Regions from separate parts of the Serratia sp. EC4 genome, predicted to be linked through region 2. Evidence: predicted binding sites of a transcription regulator. Region 2 holds the regulator's gene; each other region holds the start of a gene.
The links. The regulator PurR, encoded in region 2, represses purine synthesis genes. The targets are predictions, from matches to a motif close to CANGCAAACGTTTGCNTG.

Region 1 (5,330 bases), on a different contig from region 2:
GCGGTTCTGCAAGAAGTCGCGCTTGACCTGGGCGGCGATATCCGCCGGTTGCAGACCCGCACACTGGCCTACCTTGGCGGCGCGCTGTTCGTGATCCTGCGCCCACACCGCCGTCGATGCTCCCATCATGGCCAACAAGGCGATAGCCAAACCCGTTTTTTTCATATGTCCTCCCGTTGTGATTAGCGCTATCCGGGCGCCCATCCCTGGCTCACAACAGGGCGTCGGCAAAGGGTTACCGTTTGACGAACTCAATGACAAACAGCGCATCCAGGCCCGGATAGATTTCCTTGATCACCTGCTTCAGTTCGCCGAGCGACATGTTCTCCTGCTGCGCGTGGCGTTCGGTCAGCGCATCCAGACGCACCGGCGTTACCGACAGCACTTCGATAAAGCAGAAAAATACGCCGTCCTCATTGCGACTGACGCGCAATACCTCGCCCGGTTCGAAATGCGACTCACTGGCATCCCGAATGGTGATGGTTTTGCGCCCGGCCAGAATGTCTTGCTCAAAGCGGCTGAAGAAAGTTATTTCACGGCTCATTTTAGATCCTTTTTCATCACAACACCGCAACATAAGTCATTATGCCGCCTGCTTTTCTGACGCAGATCCCTCTTTTGGGTTAGAGGCCGCTTTTTTCGCTTTGCTTTCCGCCGGTGTCTTGAGGGTTTCCGCCGGCGATGCGCCGCGCAGAATCAGACCCAGCGCATCTTTATTTTCCGCCAGGAAGAAGCTCAGCCCTTCGCGCTGCTCGTCATCCAGGTTCAGCGGCGCCTGCAGCAGCCACTCCCCAAGGTTGTCCGCCAGATCCAGCATTTTGTCGTAGGCGTCGGCTTCTTTCTTGCTCGCGAAAGTCATTTTTTCCTCACCGTTTCTCACCACCACATATTTAACTTCAACCGCCATGCGTGCGTCCTCAAATACTCAAATTACTGTAATTATATACAGTATAAATAGATCGTGGCGGGAAGGCAAACCGCCGCCCGCCTTCGGCTTATTTCAGCAGCCGCACCTTGCAGCTTTTGCCTTTGATTTTGCCCTGCTGCAACTGTTGCAGCGCCTTGCGCGCGCTGGCTTTGCGGATCGCGACGTAGGCATGCACCGGGAACATGTCTATCTTGCCCACTTCCGCCGCCGTCAGCCCGGCGTCGCCGGTCAGCGCGCCAAGGATATCGCCGGGACGAATCTTCGCCTTGCGGCCGCCGTCGATGCACAGCGTCACCATTTCCGCCTCCAGCGAGCCGTTGGCCGCCCCGCTCAGCTCGGACACCGGCGACCAGTCGACGCTCATCTGCAGATAGTCTTCAATCGCGTGCGCACGCGCCATTTCCTGCGGCGTGCACAGGCTGATCGCCAGCCCGCTCATGCCGGCGCGGCCGGTGCGGCCGATACGGTGCACATGCACTTCGGGATCGAACGCCAGTTCGTAGTTGACCACCAGCTCCAGCTCTTTAATATCCAGCCCGCGTGCGGCGACGTCGGTCGCCACCAATACCCGGCAACTGCGGTTGGCGAAACGCACCAACACCTGGTCGCGGTCGCGCTGTTCCAGATCGCCATGCAGCGCCAGCGCGCTGATGCCGCGGGCCTCCAGGGCCTCAAGCACCGTCTGACAGTCGCGTTTGGTATTGCAGAACACCACGCAGGACGCAGGTTGATGATAGCGAATGGCCGACACCAGCAGCGCTGGGCGCTGATCGCGCGTAGTCTCATAAAAGCGTTGTTCGATGGAGGTCTGCGCTTCGCCATCGTCCACCTCGACGCTTAGCGGCTGGCGTTGAACGCGCGCGCTGATGCGCTCGATGCCTGCCGGGTACGTGGCGGAAAACAGCAACGTCTGACGTTGCGGCGGCGTATAGCTGATCACATCGTCAATGTCGTCGGCGAACCCCATGTCCAGCATGCGATCGGCCTCATCCAGCACCAGCACCTTCAGCTCGTCCAGCTGCAGCGTTTTCTTGCGCAGGTGTTCCTGGATACGGCCCGGCGTCCCCACCACGATGTGCGGCGCATGCACCAGCGAATCGAGCTGCGGCCCCATCGGTTGGCCGCCGCACAGCGTCAGAATTTTGATGTTTTGCGTGAAACGCGCCAAGCGACGCAGCTCTTTGCTCACCTGATCGGCCAACTCGCGGGTGGGACAGAGCACCAGCGCCTGTGTGGCAACCTGCGTAACGACGATGTTATTCAGCAAGCCAATGCCAAATGCCGCCGTTTTGCCGCTGCCGGTTTTCGCCTTGGCGCGCACGTCTCGCCCTTGCAGGATAGCGGGCAACGCGGCGGCCTGCACCGGCGTCATTTCGGCGTACCCCAGTTCGTTGAGGTTGGCCAACTGTTCGGCTGGCAGCGGCAGGGAAGAAAAAGAAACTGTGCTCACGGCGATAACTCTTATATGACGAATGGAATGGCGGCGCGCCCGCAGGTTGGCGCCGAATCAGCGGTAAATGATAACAGAGATGGGCGGCGTTACGGGCTGCGGGCATAAAAAAACCCGCCGGCGGCGGGTTTCTTGGCAACGCAGTCGTTAAATCGCAACGACGTTGGCTGCGGCAGGGCCACGTTGGCTGTCCTGGATGGAGAATTCAACCTGCTGGCCTTCAGCCAGGGTCTTGAAACCATCGCTAACGATAGCGGAAAAATGAACGAAAACGTCTTTAGAACCGTCGGCAGGCGTGATGAAGCCGAAGCCTTTGCTTTCGTTGAACCATTTAACGTGACCAGTGATCTTGCTCATTTGTGTTTCCTTTACTTGATAAACCTGCCTTGACGGCACGAGACGCGAAAACCTTGCTATATATAGGCCTTCTTTCGCCGTCGCTTATTAACGCACAATCGCCCAAGCAGGGCAAATATTTCTGCTTGTTATAAAAACAGTAAGTTAGCAACAAACCTGGCGTGGCGGCTGTGAACGCAATCGTTTTCGTATATACTGCCCGCCGATCATCAATCCGCTTACTTTCACCGATCCAGGTACGAAACTATGTTAACGATTGGAACCGCCCTGCGCCCTTCCGCCACCCGCGTCATGTTGCTCGGCTCCGGGGAGCTGGGTAAAGAAGTCGCCATTGAATGCCAGCGCCTCGGCCTGGAAGTGATCGCCGTCGATCGCTATGCCGACGCCCCCGCCATGCATGTGGCGCACCGCAGTCACGTCATCAATATGCTGGACGGCGACGCGCTGAAAGCCGTTATCGAACAAGAGCGGCCGGACTATATCGTTCCCGAAATCGAAGCGATCGCCACCGCCATGCTGGTCGAACTTGAACGTCAGGGCCACCGCGTGGTGCCCTGCGCCGAAGCCACGCGCCTGACCATGAACCGCGAAGGCATCCGCCGTCTGGCGGCGGAAGAACTTGGCCTGCCCACCTCCAGCTACCGCTTTGCCGACAGCGAAGCGACTTTCCGGCAAGCGGTCGAGCACATCGGCTACCCGTGCATCGTCAAACCGGTGATGAGTTCTTCCGGCAAAGGACAAAGCCTGATCCGCACGCCTGAGCAGCTGCAAAGCGCCTGGGATTACGCGCAACAGGGCGGACGCGCCGGCGGCGGCCGGGTGATCGTCGAAGGGTTGGTAAGATTTGATTTTGAAATTACGTTGCTGACCATCAGCGCCGTGGACGGCGTACATTTCTGCGAGCCGATCGGCCATCGTCAGGAAGACGGAGATTATCGCGAATCCTGGCAACCGCAGCGCATGTCAGCCACGGCGTTGAGCCGTGCTCAGGCTATCGCGGAGAAGGTGGTGAAAGCCCTGGGCGGGTTCGGACTGTTCGGCGTGGAGCTGTTCGTCTGCGGCGACGACGTGATCTTCAGCGAAGTATCTCCGCGGCCGCACGATACCGGCATGGTTACGTTGATCTCACAGGACCTGTCCGAGTTCGCCCTGCACGTTCGCGCGTTTCTCGGGTTGCCGATTGGCGCCATCCGCCAGTTCGGCCCTTCCGCTTCAGCGGTGATCCTGCCGCAGCTCACCAGTAGCGATGTGCGTTTCAGCAGCCTGGAAAATGCGCTGCGCGGGCACAACCAGCTGCGTCTGTTCGGCAAACCGGAGATCGCCGGGCAGCGTCGCCTGGGCGTGGCGCTGGCGACGGCGAGCACGACGGAACTGGCGGTGGAGCAAGCGAAACAAGCCGCCGCCGCCGTGGCGGTCAACGGCTGATACTCACGGGGCCGCTTGCGCGGCCCCGATAACGTCAATAGTCTTCGTCTTCTTCAGCATCGTCATCCGGCGACGCCTCCGGTGCGGCCTCATGCTGCTCGTCTTCATCATCGAACAGTACCGCAACCTGAGCGCCCTGATGCTTCTCGCGAATTTCCTGCGCAACGCGAGCAATGGCCTCACCGCTGCTCATGCCCTGCTCCATCAGTTGATGGATGCGATCCGCCGCTTCCTGCTGCTCCGCGTGATTCAGTAATGGCATACCTGCATGCATGTGTCGTTCTCTCCGGCAAAAGGGAGAAGGAGTATACGCGCTAACGCGGCGGATCCCAACGTCTGGTGCCTCAGGCCGGTTGCGAACAGCCGTTATCGTTGCGCCACTGCTTCAGGCGATGCCGCCACAGCATGACATGCCACCCCTGCTTCAGGCCGCGCGCATTGGCGAACATCGCTCTGTCGATGCCGCGCTGATAGAATTCTTCGGTGATCTGACTCTGAGCGGCCGGTTCCGGCTCACGACGAATGCTGTGGCAAATGCCCAGCGCTTCGCGGGTGATTTGCCAATGGAAAGCCGGACGAATGGCGACAGTGCCCGCATAGCGCTGATTGAGCCGCTCCAGCATTTCGACGATTTTCATATAGTGGCGTTGATACTCCACGTTCGCCTTACCGATGCGGCGACGGTTACTGATCGACTTGTCGTGCACCCGTTGACGGTACAGCGGCGTACTTAAATATTTGACCCGTTTGGCATTAAACATGACTTCCGTCGTCCAGGGAATATCCTGGTGATGTAATCCCGGCTCGAAATAAAGCCGATGCTGGCGAATAAAGTCGAGGCGATATATTGCCAGCCATACAACGTGAATAAACTTTCGCGATTTCAGCGCACGTTCAAACCACTGCACGCCGGTGATAACGTCGGTGGTGCGCAAACGCGCCTCAGGAAAAATCAGCTGCAATTCATCTTGGCTGGTAAAATAGCGTTCGCCATTACATTGCATCACGTCTAATTGATGTTGTTCCGCCTGTTCCAGCAGCGTGGAATACATCTCCGGCGCCAGCAAGTCGTCGGCATCGGGAAACGCCACATATTTGCCTTGGGCAACGGCAAGCCCGGCATTACGCGCGTTAGAAACACCGGCATTGGCCTGATCGATCACACGAATA
Region 2 (5,330 bases):
CATGTACAGCAGAATCGGGTTTTCAGCGATCTGGTGCTGAATTTTTTCAAGTGTCGTCGTCATTTATTGCTTCCTCAAGCCACATTTCATGGCTACAACATGCATCACGCGGGCTATTGTAGCGGCTGGAACAGTCGCAAGAAAACGCCATCTTTTGCAAGGATATTCGCCCGCCGCCGATCGCGTTTCACCGGCCACGTCATTCCGGTCAAAACATACGTTGAGAATAACATTTTTAATCCGACCATTTCACTAATATATTGCGCCGCGATGACGGCGCGGCTTAATTATATCCGCCACCGTCGCCTGGCGCTTTTTTATACATCAACAGGCTGATTTTAAACCAAAAAAAATGTCATTAACGTTTTCTCACAATATGGATTATTATTTATGAGTTCTTCGCTGTTTTATATGGCGAAGTTCGGGAATACTGTAACTCTTTCGATATCCGTTTCGGGGCCAAGGTTGGTGACGTCGACATGCGTTTAATTCTTACGCTCTTTGCGCTGCTGTTTACGCAGCTCTTCTTCAATCTGGCGCACGCTGCGCCACAGGCGCGCGTTGCCGCCGAGCAGCGTAAAAGCCATGTTAATGAAGCGCGGCCCGATGACCGCAGAAAAAAGAAAGCGGATAAAGCCGCCAAAAAAGCCAAAGTGACGGCCCCCGAGAAAAAAACCAGGACCGCCAAGGTCAAAAGCGAGAAAAGCGCGAAAAAGATCGTCAGCGCCAAACCCAAGGCCAAAGCGCAGAAAATCGCCAAGATTAAAGTCACCCCGCCGAAAAAGGGCTATAAAAAAGGCTACGGCCGCCACCGCGACGCCGGCATGGCTATCGCCAAGCTGGCGCGTGATGAAAAACCGTTGAAACTCAGCCCGGCGCACAAAAAGCGTTACCAGCACGCCAAGCAGACCGCGATGGCCAAGCTGATGGATCAGATGGGCAAACCTTACCGCTGGGGCGGCAGCTCGCCGCGCACCGGCTTCGACTGCAGCGGCCTCATCTATTACGCCTATAAAGACGTGGTGAAAATCAAGATGCCGCGCACCGCCAACGAAATGTATCATCTGCGCGACGCGGCGCCGATCAAGAAAAGCGAACTGGAAAGCGGCGATTTGGTGTTCTTCCGCATCAACAACCGCGGCGTGGCGGATCATGTCGGCGTCTATCTCGGCAACGGCAAATTCATCCAGTCGCCGCGCACCGGCGAAGAGATCCGCATCAGCCAGCTCGACAACGACTATTGGCAGAACCACTACATCGGCGCACGCCGCGTAGTGACGCCGAAAACCATCCGTTAATTCCCTGTTCTGCGCGGTTGCGGCCCCGGTCGCAACCGCCTGCTCAAGCTATCGCCCATCGCACTCTCCCTCGCGCATTTCTCGCTTTTCCTCCTGTTTTTTATGATGAAAATTGTTAAGATTGAATGACCACAATAAAAAACGGCCCATCTGGCTCCCGCCTCGGCGGGAAAAAAGTGGCGCTGTAAAGGAGGAAGCAATGTCGTTTGAATTACCTGCATTACCGTATGAGAAAAACGCGCTCGAGCCGCACATCTCCGCCGAGACCCTGGAATACCACTACGGCAAACACCACAATACCTACGTAGTTAACCTGAACAACCTGGTGAAAGGCAGCGAGTTCGAGGGCAAATCGCTCGAAGAGATCATCAAGACCTCCAACGGCGGCGTGTTCAACAACGCTGCGCAGGTGTGGAACCACACCTTCTACTGGCACTGCCTGTCGCCACAGGGCGGCGGTGAACCGCAGGGCGAACTGGCGGCCGCGATCGTCAAATCCTTCGGCTCTTTCGCTGCGTTCAAAGAACAGTTCACCGATGCCGCCGTGAAAAACTTCGGCGCCGGCTGGACCTGGCTGGTGAAAAAACCGGACGGCGCGCTGGCGATCGTCAACACCTCCAACGCGGCAACTCCGCTGACCGGTGAAGATAAACCGCTGCTGACCGTTGACGTGTGGGAACACGCGTATTACATCGATTACCGCAATGCGCGTCCAAAATACCTGGAAAACTTCTGGGCGTTGGTCAACTGGACATTTGCGGCGGAAAACCTGGCGTAAACGCAGGCCTTGCCTAAGTAACGAGGCGCAGCCAGAGGCTGCGCCTTTTTTAAAACCGGCGGGAGATCAGTTCAACGCGGCGACAAAGCTGAAAGCGATGATCATCGCCAACGCGCCGACGGTAGTGAACAGAGACATCTTCAGATCGGTATCCATGACAACTCCTTTAAAATGGGCTTTCCTAAGGATAAAAGGCGCACAATTAGTACGTCAAATCATTTTCCCACAGTTCGCCGATAAAATCTTGTTATCATTTCCCGGTTTATAATCTCGATTACCTCTTCCACTTTTGTTCAATATGCGACAAAATTCGCAGTTCACAACTGCGTACCGGCATCCATGCCCCTCCTGATTAAGCGCTGAAGACTTCAACACACTAAAAACTCAGTTTTCGCTTCTCTGGAGAAGGATCTACGTAGGCAAACGATTAACATCACACTTACATGCTGTAAACATGTGAGTTCAGGAGTCATTCCTTACATGGCAACGATTAAAGATGTGGCCAAACGCGCGGGCGTTTCCACCACCACCGTTTCGCACGTCATCAATAAGACTCGTTTCGTCGCCGAAGAGACCAAAGCGGCCGTGTGGGCCGCCATCAAAGAGCTGCACTACTCGCCGAGCGCCGTGGCGCGCAGCCTGAAAGTCAATCACACCAAGTCGATCGGCCTGCTGGCCACCTCGAGCGAAGCGCCCTATTTTGCCGAAGTGATCGAGGCGGTGGAAAACAGCTGCTACAGCAAAGGTTACACCCTGATCCTGTGCAACTCGCACAACAATCTGGACAAGCAGCGCGCCTACCTGGCGATGCTGGCGCAAAAGCGCGTCGACGGCCTGCTGGTCATGTGTTCCGAATACCCGGATCAACTGCTGGGCATGCTGGAGGACTACCGTAATATCCCGATGGTGGTGATGGACTGGGGCGCCGCGCGCGGCGACTTCACCGACACCATCATCGATAACGCGTTCGAAGGCGGCTATCTGGCCGGCCGTTACCTGATCGAGCGCGGCCACCGCGATATCGGCGCCATCCCGGGCCAGCTGTCGCGCAACACCGGCGGCGGCCGTCATCAGGGCTTTATGAAGGCGCTGCAGGAAGCGCATATCGACATTCGCGAAGAGTGGATCGTCCAGGGTGACTTCGAGCCGGAGTCCGGCTACAAGGCGATGCACCAAATCCTGTCGCAAAAACAGCGGCCGACCGCGGTATTTTGCGGCGGCGACATCATGGCGATGGGCGCCATCTGCGCCGCTGACGAGCTGGGGCTGCGAGTGCCGCAGGATATTTCCGTGATCGGCTATGACAACGTGCGCAACGCCCGCTACTTCACCCCTGCGCTGACCACCATTCACCAGCCGAAAGAACGCCTGGGAGAAATGGCCTTCACCATGCTGCTGGATCGCATCATCAGCAAACGCGAAGAATCGCAGGTGATCGAAGTGCATCCGAAGCTGGTCGAACGCCGTTCGGTCGCCGATGGTCCGTTCATCGACTACCGCCGCTGATCATCTTCCCTGCCGGAGGCCTGCGCGGCTTCCGGTGCCGCCTCACTCAGCCACTCCTGATTCAGCGTCTCGCCATCGCCCAAGTACGCCAGCAGCCAGCTCATCGCCGGTGACGGTTTATCCTGTTGCCAGGTCAGGCAGCAGGGGCTGGCGGGAAACGGCTGCTGCAACTGCAACGCCTTCAGCTCACCGCGCTGCACCCGCGGCAGCGCCAGATGCGCCGGCATCATGCCGACGCACAATCCGGCGCACAAACAGTCGAGCGCCGAGGTCCAGTCCGGCACCACCAGCCGCCGCTGGTTATCCAGCGTCCAGGTGACGCGCTTGGGCAGATTGCGCGAGGTGTCTTCCAGACAAAGCGCAGGGTATGGCCTCAACCGATCGTCATTCAATGGCCCTGCCAGCTGCGCCAACGGATGCTGTGGGCTGACTACGCACAGCCAGTTCATATCCCCCATGTCGCGGAAAGCGAAGCCGCCGCCGACCGGCACCGCGCGCGTGGCGCCGATCGCCATGTCCACCCTGCCGTCCACCAACGCATCCCACACGCCGTTGAACACCTCGGGTTGCAGCATCAGTTCAACGTCGGGGAAATGGCGGTAGAAATCCAGCACCAGCTGGCGGCTGCGCTGCGGTTTGACGATGATGTCGACTGCGATATTCAGCTGGCCGCGCCACCCGTTGGCCACCTGTTGACAGTGGCGGCGGGTGTCGAGCATTTTTTTGATAACAACTCGCGCATCCTTGATAAACAGCGCGCCGGCCGGCGTCAACTCCACATCACGGTGACGCCGCTCAAACAGCGGCACCGCCAGCCATTGTTCCAGTTGCCGCACGGTATAGCTCACCGCCGACGGTACCCGGTGCAGCTCCTGCGCCGCCGCGCTGAAACTGCCGGTGCGCGCCACCGCGTCAACAACTTCAAGAGAATATTCAGACCACATCGCTTTGCCTTCAATTTTTTTAACAGCACTTTGCAAATATTACCGTTTCACAAGCAGAGATCCAGCCGGATACACTGGCCGGCGCTAAAAACCTGCGACACTAAAATATTAACGAGAAATACCATGCGAAACTCCTTTGGTTTTATGTTCTACCTCGCCGGCCTGAGCATGCTGGGTTATCTGGCGACCGATATGTACCTGCCCGCCTTCGGCGCCATGCGGGAGGAACTGCAAATTTCCGCCGGCGCGGTCAGCGCCAGCCTGAGCATCTTTCTGGCCGGCTTCGCCTTCGCGCAGTTGCTGTGGGGGCCGCTCTCCGACCGACTGGGCCGCAAACCGGTATTATTGATTGGCCTGTCGCTGTTCGCGCTCGGCTGCCTGGGCATGCTGTGGGTGGAAAATGCCGTGCAGCTCTGGATACTGCGCTTTATTCAGGCCGTCGGCGTCTGTTCCGCCGCCGCCATCTGGCAAGCGCTGGTGGTCGACCGCTATCGCGAAGGCCAGGCCAACCGCGTATTCGCCACCATCATGCCGCTGGTGGCGCTGTCGCCGGCGTTGGCGCCGCTGCTTGGCGCCTGGCTGCTGAACCACGCCAGTTGGCGCGCGATCTTCGCCGTGCTGTTGGCCATCACCGCCCTGCTGCTGCTGCCGACGTTGCTGCTCAAAGATCGCGCCAAAACGCAACCCGCCGCCGATGCGCCAAAAAGCGGCGTCAGTTTTTGGCAATTATTGAAATCCCCGGTGTTCAGCGGCAACGTCGCTATGTACGCCGCCTGCTCGGCCGGCTTCTTTGCCTGGCTGACC
Region 3 (5,330 bases), on a different contig from region 2:
CGGGGCGCACAGAATGCACCGATGAGACGCTTGTTCCCGATCTCGCCATCCGTTATCTATAGTTAGATCAATTCGCCGGTAACGGCCCACTCCACCTGAGGATCTTGCCTTGACGTTTTTAAAACACCCTATCGCCGGATTGGTGCTGGCCGGCTGCGGCCTGTTGTCGGCGGGCGGCGCGCTGGCCGCTTCCGATGCGCTGGTGTACTGCACCGTCGCCTCGCCGGAATCGTTCAACCCGCAGCTCTCCAGCTCCGGGCCGACCTTTATCGCCACCTCGCAGGTGCTGTACAACCGCTTGGTGACGCTGCGCGAAAGCGATAAAACCCCCGCCCCGTCGCTGGCCACCGAGTGGAGCGTCAGCCCGGACGGCAAGACCTACATCTTTACCCTGCGCCAGGGCGTGAAATTCAACAGCAACAAATACTTCACCCCAACGCGCGACTTCAACGCCGAAGACGTAGTGTTCACCGTGATGCGGCAGAAGGATCCCGCTAACCCGTATCACAAGGTCTCCGGCGGCAACTATGAATACTTCACCGACATGGGCCTGGATAAGCTGATCACCAAGGTGGAAGCGGTGGACGAGCATCACGTGCGCTTCACGCTGAGCCAGCCCAACGCCGCCTTCGTCGCCGACTGGGCGATGGATTTCGCCTCGATCCTGTCCGCCGAATACGCCGACGCGATGCTGAAAAAGGGCACGCCGGAATACGTCGACAACTGGCCGATCGGCACCGGGCCGTTTGCGCTGCAGCAGTACAAGCAGGATTCGCTGATCCGCTACACCGCCAACCCGCACTACTGGCAGGGCGAAGTGGCCAGCAAGCACCTGATCTTCTCGATTACGCCGGATCCGCAAACCCGGCTGGCCAAGCTGAAAACCAACGAATGCCAAATCATCCCCGCGCCGCTGCCGGAACAGTTCGCCGCCATCAAGGCCGACGGCAACCTGCAGCTGCACGACATTACCGGGCTGAACGTCGGCTATCTGGCGTTCAACACCCAGAAAAAACCGTTCGACAACCTGCTGGTGCGCCAGGCGCTGAGCTACGCGGTAGACAAGAAAGCGATCGTCGCCGCGGTGTTCAAAGACAGCGGCACGCCGGCCAATTCGCTGCTGCCGCCGGGCATGCTGGGCTACAACGACAAACTGCCGGAGTACGCCTACGATCCGCAGAAGGCGCGCGAGCTGCTGAAGCAGGCAGGGCTGGAACAGGGCTTTGAAACCGACATTTGGTCGATGCCGGTACAGCGCCCTTACAACCCGAACTCGAAACGCATCGCCGAGATGATCCAGAGCGACTGGGCGAAGGTGGGCGTGAAAGCCAAGATCGTCACCTGGGAGTGGGGCCAGTATCTGGCCGGGCTGCGCAAAGGCGAGCAACAGAGCGCGCTGTACGGCTGGGTATCGGACAATGGCGATCCGGACAACTTCGCCACCCTGCTCGGCTGCGCCGGCGTGCAGAGCGGCGCCAATGTGGCGCGCTGGTGCGATAAGGATTACGACCGGCTGATCCAGCAGGCGATCCAGGAGAACCAGCCACAGGCGCGCGCCAAGCTGTATCAACAGGCGCAGGTGATCTTCGCCAAACAGGCGCCGTGGCTGCCGCTGGCCACCGGCAAAGTGTTCTACGCCACCCGCAGCAACCTGAGCGGCTACGTGGTGGACGTGAACGGCAGCGATTTCGCCAAGGCCAAATTGAACTGATCGCAGGCGCCGCAGCGAGGGCTGCGGCGTAATCCGCTTCATCGCTTAATAAGCTGCCAGCCTCTGAACCTATCGTTTATTAGCTTCATAACTTGCGAAGCTCACCTATCGCCAGGCGCATATCCCCCTAAACCAATAGCTTAATAAGTGAGTTGAACCTGGCGTTTTGCCTAAATTGCGCGCACGCGCTTTCCTCCGATGTAACATTTCGTTACCATCGGCGCACTGACCCTTTAACATCAAAAGGTAACCCGGTGCAGAACACCTACATGCCGTGGCAAATTCGCCTGCACTGGCTGGTGGCGATCCTGCTGGTCATCACCTGCGTCACCATCGAACTGCGGGGCCTTGCCGAACCGGGCAGCGCCCCCTGGTACGTGCTGGTTGTCACCCACTTCAGCTGCGGCGTAACGGTGTTTGCGCTGATGATCGCCCGCCTGTTCCTGCGCTGGCGCCGCCCCTCACCCGCCATCGCGCCCAAACCGCCGAAGTGGCAAACCGGCCTGGCGCACCTGACGCACACCCTGATTTACCTGCTGCTGCTGACGCTGCCGGTGCTGGGGGTGTATTCGCGCTATCTGGGCGGCAAGGAGTGGTTTCTGTTCGGCCTGCCGATGCCGTTCGCCGACGTGGCCGATCGGCCGCAGGCGCGGACGATTATCGGCTGGCACAAAACGCTGGCGTCATTCGGCTACTGGCTGATCGGCCTGCATGCCACCGCCGCGCTGTTCCACCACTATATCGTCAAGGACAATGCGCTGGTGCGCATGCTGCCGCTGATGAAAAAGCGCTGATCAGCCGGCGCCAGGGAAGAATTTTCGGGCCACGCCCGCTGACAGGGAATGATATGCAAACCCAATTTTTTAATGTGACCGTCGAACAATGCGCCTGCCAGCAGACGGCGCCCGACAACCTGGTGAGGATCATCGCCTCCGGCCAGACATTCTTTTTTTACCGTGACGACTTCAGCGACAGCGAAAATCTGCTGGCCAGGCTCGCCGCCGGCGATCGGGTGAAGATCGGCGCCCACCGCCTGCAAGACGGCAGCTACTGGCTGCACTGGCTGCTGCACGGGACAAAAGGCCGGCTGGAGCCGGACAGAACGCTGAAATACAAACTGAAATACTTCGCCCTGCTGCTGCTGGGCGCGGTGCTGGCCGGCGGTTTCCCGGCGGCCTTTTTCATCATGGACGGGGAAGATTCCTGGCTGACCGTCGTCCTGTTCTTTATCGCCATCATCGCCGGCCTTATCGGCATCGGCATAGTGCTGTTCGTCGGTTCGGAGCTTCTGCTGATCGGGCACCGCGGCCGCAGGCGCCTGCTCCGGGCGCTGGATCGCGTGCTGCTGGGGCAAGACGTCACGCCGCCCGGCTCGCTCAGCCTGAAAATCCCCGGCATCAAATACCGGGCTGTCCGCGCAGACGCTGTGCCGGCAACCGCACCGCTGCAGACCGCGCCCCCCCTCCCGGACGGCGTCGAGACCTCTGGCATCGAGACGGTCAACGCCCTGAACTACGAACTCTGCCAATATGAGATCCCGCGGCAGGTGCAGTATTTGGATACGTATGCATGGCGCCAGAAGGAGACGCACTTTGCGTTGACGACCCGCGCGCTCAACGTTTCCAATACCAAACTGCATCCGGTATTTCGTCGGCAACATCCGCTTTTCATCGCCAAAGGCGATCCGCTGCAGGTGCTGTATTGCGAGAACGACGTCATTCCCGAGTTGCCTAAAGTGCGTGGGATCATCAATCATCGCGATCGCCAAACCTATCTCATCGGCGGCAATCGCTACTTCACCGAAGCCGGTCTTAACCTGTGCGCGCGCGTTGTCTTCATTTTTGGGGCAATCGTGGCGTGTTTTGTGCTCGGCATGATGGTGGTGGATAACGCCGATACCCCGGCCGGCTTTCACCTGGATGCCTGGACCCTGAAGCGTCTCGGCAGCGAATTGCCGCCGATTATTCTGCTGCTGATGCTGATGGTCAGCGGCCTGGCGCTGTTGATCGAGGGGTTCGCCCAGATCTGCCGCCTGTACTCTTTTGACCAGCACCGCACGTTTAAAACGTTTAAATACCTGCGAAATCTGCGCCGCAGGTTATGGCGGCAGGCTCAGGTGACGGAGCTGAAATGATGACGTTAGCGCTTTATAAAAGACCCCTTATTATCCTGACGCTGTTTTTGGCCAGCGCGCTGGGCGTCTATTTGCTCGCCCCTGAGCAACGCTATGCGCAGTGGCAATGGACTCAGGGCGACCAGGCGTTGCCGACGATAGCCCGTTACGATCTCATCCACAGCTACCCGGCGCAGGACGGCGCTCTGCTGCTCACCAGCAAAAGAAGTGAAGACCGCGCGTACAATAGCTTTTACGGCTGGGCGGCCAACTACCTCAGCCAGGTGCTGTTTGCCGGCCCAAAAGGGTTACAGATGCTGGGGGAACTCGACGACTTGATCCACGATGCGGTGTGCGGCGAACAGGAGTGCGTGCTTTTTCTCTCTGAGGGCCGCAGGCTGGTTGACGTGCAACGGGGCACCATCGGGGCGCTGATCCCCTGGCCGGAAGGCGATGACAACCGGCCTTCCTTTGTCGGCGGCAAACTGGTGGCGCAACCGGGAAAATGCGCGCTGTATCTCATCAGCACCGAAGGCGTATTCTACAGCCCGGACTTCGGCGCCCATTGGCGGCAGACGCTGGAGCTGCCGGCGCTGCTGGACGCACGACAACTGCTGGGCTTTGAGCGCGGCGAAGAGGACTCACCGACGGCTTACGCCTCCGGTAAGCGCAAATCCATGCCCGAGATTTTTACCGCCGTTGATGGCGATCGCGTGCATTTCTGGATGAACCCGGTGCTCGGCTCCGGCGCGTTACACATCGCCGTTAACGGTAAAACCGGCGAGGTGACTGAACTGCATTGGCTGCTGGTGCGCGTCAAGGAAAGCGCGCAGGCCCCGGACGGCGGCATCTACCTGATCGCACAAACGCTGGACAGGGGACTGTATCAGCTTCTGCGTTATCAATCCGACGGGCAGTTGAAGGTGCTGCTGGAGACCGGCGATAAATCGCTGTATCAGCTCTGGGCGGGCAACGATAAGCTGGTCGCCCAAACGGATAACGGCGATGCGCGTCTTTCGCTGATTTTCGATCTGCGCTCATCCGAAGTGCGCTACCGACAGCCGTTGGAGTACCGGTACAACGGGCGCGACGACACGCGCCAAACCGTGATCGAACCGGAAAGCCACTATGACGATGACGGGGAGACCCCGGCGCTGCCTTACTTCGTTCGCTATCGCTCCACCACGCCGTGAACATAAGGAACTTGCCATGCTGTTAGGTTATGGCGCCGGCGTCGCCGGCCTGCTGGCGCTGTTATTGGCCCTGCTGCTCGCCGGCATCCTGCTCGCCTGGTGGGGCTGGCGATACGCCGCCGCCCGCTGCGGCCGCCCGCGCCCGCCGCTTTCCTGGGGCGGCTATCTGTTGGCCTCGGCGCTGGCGATCTACCCGGTGGCGTTCGCGCTGATGCTGATCGACATTGCCCTTCAGGATCTCAAGAGCCAGCGGGCGGAAGAACGCTGGAATCGGCGCAGTTACCTGACGCTCGAGGCGACAAAACCGTTCGGT
Region 4 (5,330 bases), on a different contig from region 2:
GTGGCCAGCGTGGTGAAACCGGGGCAACGTCGCCGTTCGGTGTATCTGCCGGATAACGGCGAAGGCTGGTACTGCTTCTACAGCGGCCAGTGGTTCGGCGGCGGCCAGACGGTGACGCTGGCGGCGCCGCTGGAGCGTCTGCCGCTGCTGGTGCGCGCCGGGGCAGCGCTGCCGCTGTCGCAGCGGCTGGCGCATGTGGACGTGGCCGCCGACGATCGGCGCGAGCTGCGGCTGTTTCCGCTCAAGGGTTGCGGCGCAAGCAGCGGGCTGTTGTTTGAGGACGACGGTGAAAGCGAACGCTGGCGGCAGGGCGATGCGCTGTGGCTGCGCTGGGAAATGCGCTGCGACCCTCAGCGCATCATGCTGGATATCACGACGGAAGGGCGTTTCCGCCCGGCCTGGCGCACGCTGCTACTCAGTCTGCCGGAAGGCGAAACGCGCGCGCTGTGGGTGAACGGCGAACCGGGCGAGCGTTTTACGCTGGAGTAAGGCTTACTCGGCCGCGCGCTTCTTGCGCGGCTTTTTGGCGACGGTGATGGTTTTCACCTCGCTTTCCACCCAGCCGTCCTGCAGGCGGGTTTTAAGCAGTTCGCCGACCTGCGCCTGCTTGGTGGTTTTCAGCAGCTCGCCGCGCGGAGTTTGCGTCACGCTGTAGCCGCGCGCCAGCGTCGCCAACGGGCTGACGGTTTCCAGTTGGCTGCAGGCCACGCCGAAGCGCTGGCGATAGGCGTTGAGCTGCCGCTCCATCGCCTGCTGCAGACGGTATTCCTGCTGCTGCACGCGCTGCTGGTAGCGGTGAATGCGGCCCTGCGGCTGCACCTGCGCCAGCCGCTGCTGGGCGCGTTCGCTGCGGCGGGCGGCCTGGCGCAGCTGCTGCTGCATGCCGTCTTCCATCCGGCGCTGCAGCTTGAACAGCAGCGTCTGCTGGCGCGCCAGGCGCAGATGCGGATGCTGCTGTTGTAAACGGTGGTGAATGCGGGTGAACTGCTGCTGGCGCTGCGCCAGGTAGTAATCCATCGCCATCTCCAGCCGCTGCTGCTGCGACTGCAGCTGGCGCAACAGCTCAAGCTGATTGCGGCTGACCAGTTCGGCGGCGGCGGAAGGGGTCGGCGCGCGCAGGTCGGCGACGAAGTCGGCGATGGTGACGTCGGTTTCATGGCCGACGGCGCTGACGATCGGAATGTGGCTGGCGAAGATCGCCCGCGCCACGCGTTCGTCGTTGAAGCTCCACAGATCTTCCAGCGAACCGCCGCCGCGGCCGACGATCAGCACATCGCATTCGTCGCGGCGGTTGGCGGCCTCGATGGCGCGCACGATCTGCATCGGCGCTTCCGCGCCCTGAACCGAGGTGGGGTAGATGACGATCGGCAGCGACGGATCGCGCCGCTGCAACACCTGCAGGATATCGTGCAGCGCCGCGCCGCTGGCGGAGGTGATCACCCCGACGCGTTTGGCCGGCGCGGGCAGCGGCTGCTTGAACTGCTGATCGAACAACCCTTCAGCGCTCAGGCGCTGTTTCAACTGCTCGAACTGTTGCTGCAGCAGGCCGTCGCCGGCGGGCTGCATGCTCTCGGCGATCAGCTGGTAGTCGCCGCGCGGTTCATACAGCGTGATGCTGGCGCGCACCAAGACCTGCTGGCCGTTTTGCGGCCGGAAGGTGACGCGGCGGTTGCTGTTGCGAAACATCGCGCAGCGCACCTGGGCGCGATCGTCTTTCAGCGTGAAATACCAGTGGCCGGAGGCGGGCTGGGAGAGGTTGGAGATCTCGGCGGAGAGCCAAATCTGCCCCATTTCCCTTTCCAGCAGTTGGCGAACCGTCTGATTGAGGCGGCTTACGGTAAAAATGGAAGGCGAAACAGGTAGCGTCATGTGACCCAGATCAAATTTCAAAACAATCACTTAATTGGTCGATACTACATGGCTGAAAAAGGTAATCAAGACTTTTTGTAAGAAAGTGCTGGAGGCAACCGATTCCGCTCTGTATAATGCCGCGGCAATATTTTATCTTTTTCACAGCCCACCCTGGTGAGATATTGCCCATGCTACGTATCGCTAAAGAAGCTCTGACGTTTGACGACGTCCTCCTGGTTCCAGCCCACTCCACGGTTCTGCCTAACACCGCAGAGCTCGGCACTCAACTGACCAAAACCATCCGCCTGAACATCCCTATGCTGTCCGCAGCCATGGATACCGTTACCGAATCCGGCCTGGCCATCGCGCTGGCGCAGGAAGGCGGCCTGGGCTTCATCCACAAAAACATGTCCATCGAGCGCCAGGCTGAAGAAGTCAGCCGCGTGAAGAAACATGAAAGCGGCGTAGTCACCGACCCGCAGACCGTTACTCCGGCCACCACGCTGCAGGAAGTGAAAGAGCTGACCGCGCGCAACGGCTTCGCCGGTTACCCGGTCGTTACCGAAGACAACGAGCTGGTCGGCATCATCACCGGCCGCGACGTGCGCTTCGTGACCGATCTGACCCAGCCGGTCACCGCGGTGATGACGCCGAAAGATCGCCTGGTCACCGTGAAAGAAGGTGAAGCGCGCGACGTGGTGCTGCAGAAGATGCACGAAAAGCGCGTAGAAAAAGCGCTGGTGGTGGACGACAGCTTCCATCTGCTGGGCATGATCACCGTTAAAGACTTCCAGAAAGCGGAACGTAAGCCGAACGCCTGTAAAGACGAGCACGGCCGTCTGCGCGTGGGCGCGGCGGTCGGCGCCGGCGCCGGCAACGAAGAGCGCGTTGACGCGCTGGTGGCGGCGGGCGTTGACGTCCTGCTGATCGACTCCTCGCACGGCCACTCCGAAGGCGTGTTGCAGCGCATCCGCGAAACCCGCGCCAAATACCCGGATCTGCAGATCGTCGGCGGCAACGTCGCGACCGCAGCGGGCGCCAAAGCGCTGGCTGAAGCCGGCGTGAGCGCGGTGAAAGTGGGTATCGGCCCTGGCTCCATCTGCACCACCCGTATCGTGACCGGCGTGGGCGTGCCGCAGATCACCGCCATCGCCGACGCGGTGGAAGCGCTGGAAGGCACCGGCATCCCGGTTATCGCCGACGGCGGCATCCGCTTCTCCGGCGATATCGCCAAAGCGATCGCCGCGGGCGCCTCTTGCGTGATGGTCGGCTCCATGCTGGCGGGCACCGAAGAGTCTCCGGGCGAAATCGAGCTGTATCAGGGCCGTTCGTTCAAATCTTACCGCGGCATGGGCTCGCTGGGCGCGATGTCCAAAGGCTCTTCCGACCGTTACTTCCAAACCGATAACGCCGCCGACAAACTGGTGCCGGAAGGTATCGAAGGCCGCGTGGCCTATAAAGGCATGCTGAAAGCCATCGTGCACCAGCAGATGGGCGGCCTGCGCTCCTGCATGGGCCTGACCGGCTGCGCCACCATCGACGATCTGCGCACCAAGGCGGAGTTCGTGCGCATCAGCGGCGCCGGCATTCAGGAAAGCCACGTGCACGACGTGACCATCACCAAAGAGTCGCCGAACTACCGCATGGGCTGATGCCTTAACCTCTCCTGAGTGAGAGGCCGGGGTGGGGCGCCAATCCCCATCCCGAAAACATACATTTTCGCTCTTTTTCTCTTGTTGCTGGAATTCGCCTCACATGACACAAAATATCCATAAGCATCGCATCCTCATACTGGACTTCGGTTCGCAATACACCCAACTGGTCGCCCGCCGCGTGCGCGAAATCGGCGTTTACTGCGAACTGTGGGCCTGGGACGTTAGCGAAGCGCAGATCCGCGAATTCAACCCAAGCGGCATCATCCTGTCCGGCGGCCCGGAAAGCACCACCGAAGCCGGCAGCCCGCGCGCCCCTGACTACGTGTTCAACGCCGGCGTGCCGGTGCTGGGCGTGTGCTACGGCATGCAGACCATGGCGATGCAGCTGGGCGGCCATGTGCAGGGCTCCAACGAACGCGAGTTCGGCTACGCGCAGGTGGAAATCGTCCACGAGAGCGCGCTGCTGCGCGACATCGAAGACGCCATCAGCCCGGCCGGCAAACCGCTGCTGGACGTGTGGATGAGCCACGGCGACAAAGTGACCGCTATCCCGTCCGACTTCGTGACCGTCGCCAGCACCGACACCTGCCCGTTCGCCATTATGGCCAACGAAGAAAAACGCTTCTACGGCGTGCAGTTCCACCCGGAAGTGACCCACACCCGTCAGGGCCAGCGCATGCTGGAGCGCTTCGTACTGGACATCTGCCAGTGTGAAGCCCTGTGGACGCCGGCCACCATTATCGAAGATGCGGTCGAGCGCATCCGCGAGCAGGTGGGTGAAGACCACGTGATCCTCGGCCTGTCCGGCGGCGTTGACTCCTCCGTCACCGCGATGCTGCTGCACCGCGCGATCGGCAAGCGCCTGACCTGCGTGTTTGTCGACAACGGCCTGCTGCGCCTGAACGAAGCCAAGCAGGTGATGGAAATGTTCGGCGACCACTTCGGCCTGAACATCGTGCACGTTGAGGCGGAAAACCGCTTCCTGACCGCACTGGCGGGCGTGGACGAGCCGGAAGCCAAGCGTAAAATCATCGGCCGCGTGTTCGTTGAAGTGTTCGACGAAGAAGCCTGCAAGCAAGAGCAGGTGAAATGGCTGGCGCAGGGCACCATCTATCCGGACGTGATCGAATCCGCCGCTTCCGCCACCGGCAAAGCGCACGTGATCAAGTCGCACCACAACGTGGGCGGCCTGCCGAAAGAGATGAAGCTGGGCCTGGTCGAGCCGCTGAAAGAGCTGTTCAAAGACGAAGTGCGCAAGATCGGCCTGGAGCTGGGCCTGCCGTACGACATGCTGTACCGTCACCCGTTCCCGGGCCCAGGTCTGGGTGTGCGCGTGCTGGGCGAAGTGAAGAAAGAGTACTGCGATCTGCTGCGCCGCGCCGACGCCATCTTCATCGAAGAGTTGCACAAAGCCGACCTGTACAACAAAGTCAGCCAGGCGTTCACCGTGTTCCTGCCGGTGCGTTCGGTCGGCGTGATGGGCGACGGCCGCAAATACGACTGGGTGGTCTCCCTGCGTGCGGTGGAAACCATCGACTTCATGACCGCGCACTGGGCGCACCTGCCGTATGACTTCCTCGGCCGCGTCTCCAACCGCATCATCAACGAAGTGGACGGCATCTCCCGCGTGGTGTACGACATCAGCGGCAAGCCGCCGGCGACGATTGAGTGGGAGTAATCCCGCGTCCGGCGTAGGCTGGCGTCAGTGAACCACACATGAGAACCAAACCCGCTTAACGGCGGGTTTTTTTATGCCCGATGTTTGGCGCCCTAAGCCGTAGACGGCCTCCGATCCGAAAGGAGGGCTGGGTTGAGAGAGGGGCG

Region 1: a site for PurR is predicted at 2,909-2,926, ahead of purT (formate-dependent phosphoribosylglycinamide formyltransferase). Genes of this name have one in related genera too.
Region 3: a site for PurR is predicted at 1,890-1,907, ahead of cybB (cytochrome b561). Genes of this name have one in related genera too.
Region 4: a site for PurR is predicted at 1,961-1,978, ahead of guaB (IMP dehydrogenase). Genes of this name have one in related genera too.

Annotation. Positions count from the first base shown of each region.
Region 1 covers NZ_JBNIDE010000001.1:617,526-622,855, forward strand. Annotated here, with positions in the region: gene yebF (protein YebF) at 1-165, opposite strand, end outside; gene yqfB (N(4)-acetylcytidine aminohydrolase) at 236-544, opposite strand; gene ACP39K_RS02870 (YebG family protein) at 584-907, opposite strand; gene dbpA (ATP-dependent RNA helicase DbpA) at 996-2,378, opposite strand; gene cspE (transcription antiterminator/RNA stability regulator CspE) at 2,526-2,735, opposite strand; gene purT (formate-dependent phosphoribosylglycinamide formyltransferase) at 2,982-4,160, shown strand; gene ACP39K_RS02890 (YoaH family protein) at 4,195-4,434, opposite strand; gene ACP39K_RS02895 (glycosyltransferase) at 4,505-5,330, opposite strand, start outside.
Region 2 covers NZ_JBNIDE010000003.1:28,271-33,600, forward strand. Annotated here, with positions in the region: gene ACP39K_RS10205 (Grx4 family monothiol glutaredoxin) at 1-63, opposite strand, end outside; gene ACP39K_RS10210 (C40 family peptidase) at 480-1,298, shown strand; gene sodB (superoxide dismutase [Fe]) at 1,498-2,076, shown strand; gene cydH (cytochrome bd-I oxidase subunit CydH) at 2,143-2,232, opposite strand; gene purR (HTH-type transcriptional repressor PurR) at 2,557-3,582, shown strand; gene punR (DNA-binding transcriptional activator PunR) at 3,570-4,526, opposite strand; gene punC (purine nucleoside transporter PunC) at 4,650-5,330, shown strand, end outside.
Region 3 covers NZ_JBNIDE010000002.1:44,162-49,491, reverse strand. Annotated here, with positions in the region: gene ACP39K_RS06835 (ABC transporter substrate-binding protein) at 110-1,711, shown strand; gene cybB (cytochrome b561) at 1,981-2,505, shown strand; gene ACP39K_RS06825 (hypothetical protein) at 2,559-3,845, shown strand; gene ACP39K_RS06820 (hypothetical protein) at 3,842-5,017, shown strand; gene ACP39K_RS06815 (hypothetical protein) at 5,034-5,330, shown strand, end outside.
Region 4 covers NZ_JBNIDE010000009.1:119,665-124,994, reverse strand. Annotated here, with positions in the region: gene ACP39K_RS20640 (glycoside hydrolase family 31 protein) at 1-489, shown strand, start outside; gene xseA (exodeoxyribonuclease VII large subunit) at 493-1,869, opposite strand; gene guaB (IMP dehydrogenase) at 2,040-3,503, shown strand; gene guaA (glutamine-hydrolyzing GMP synthase) at 3,607-5,184, shown strand.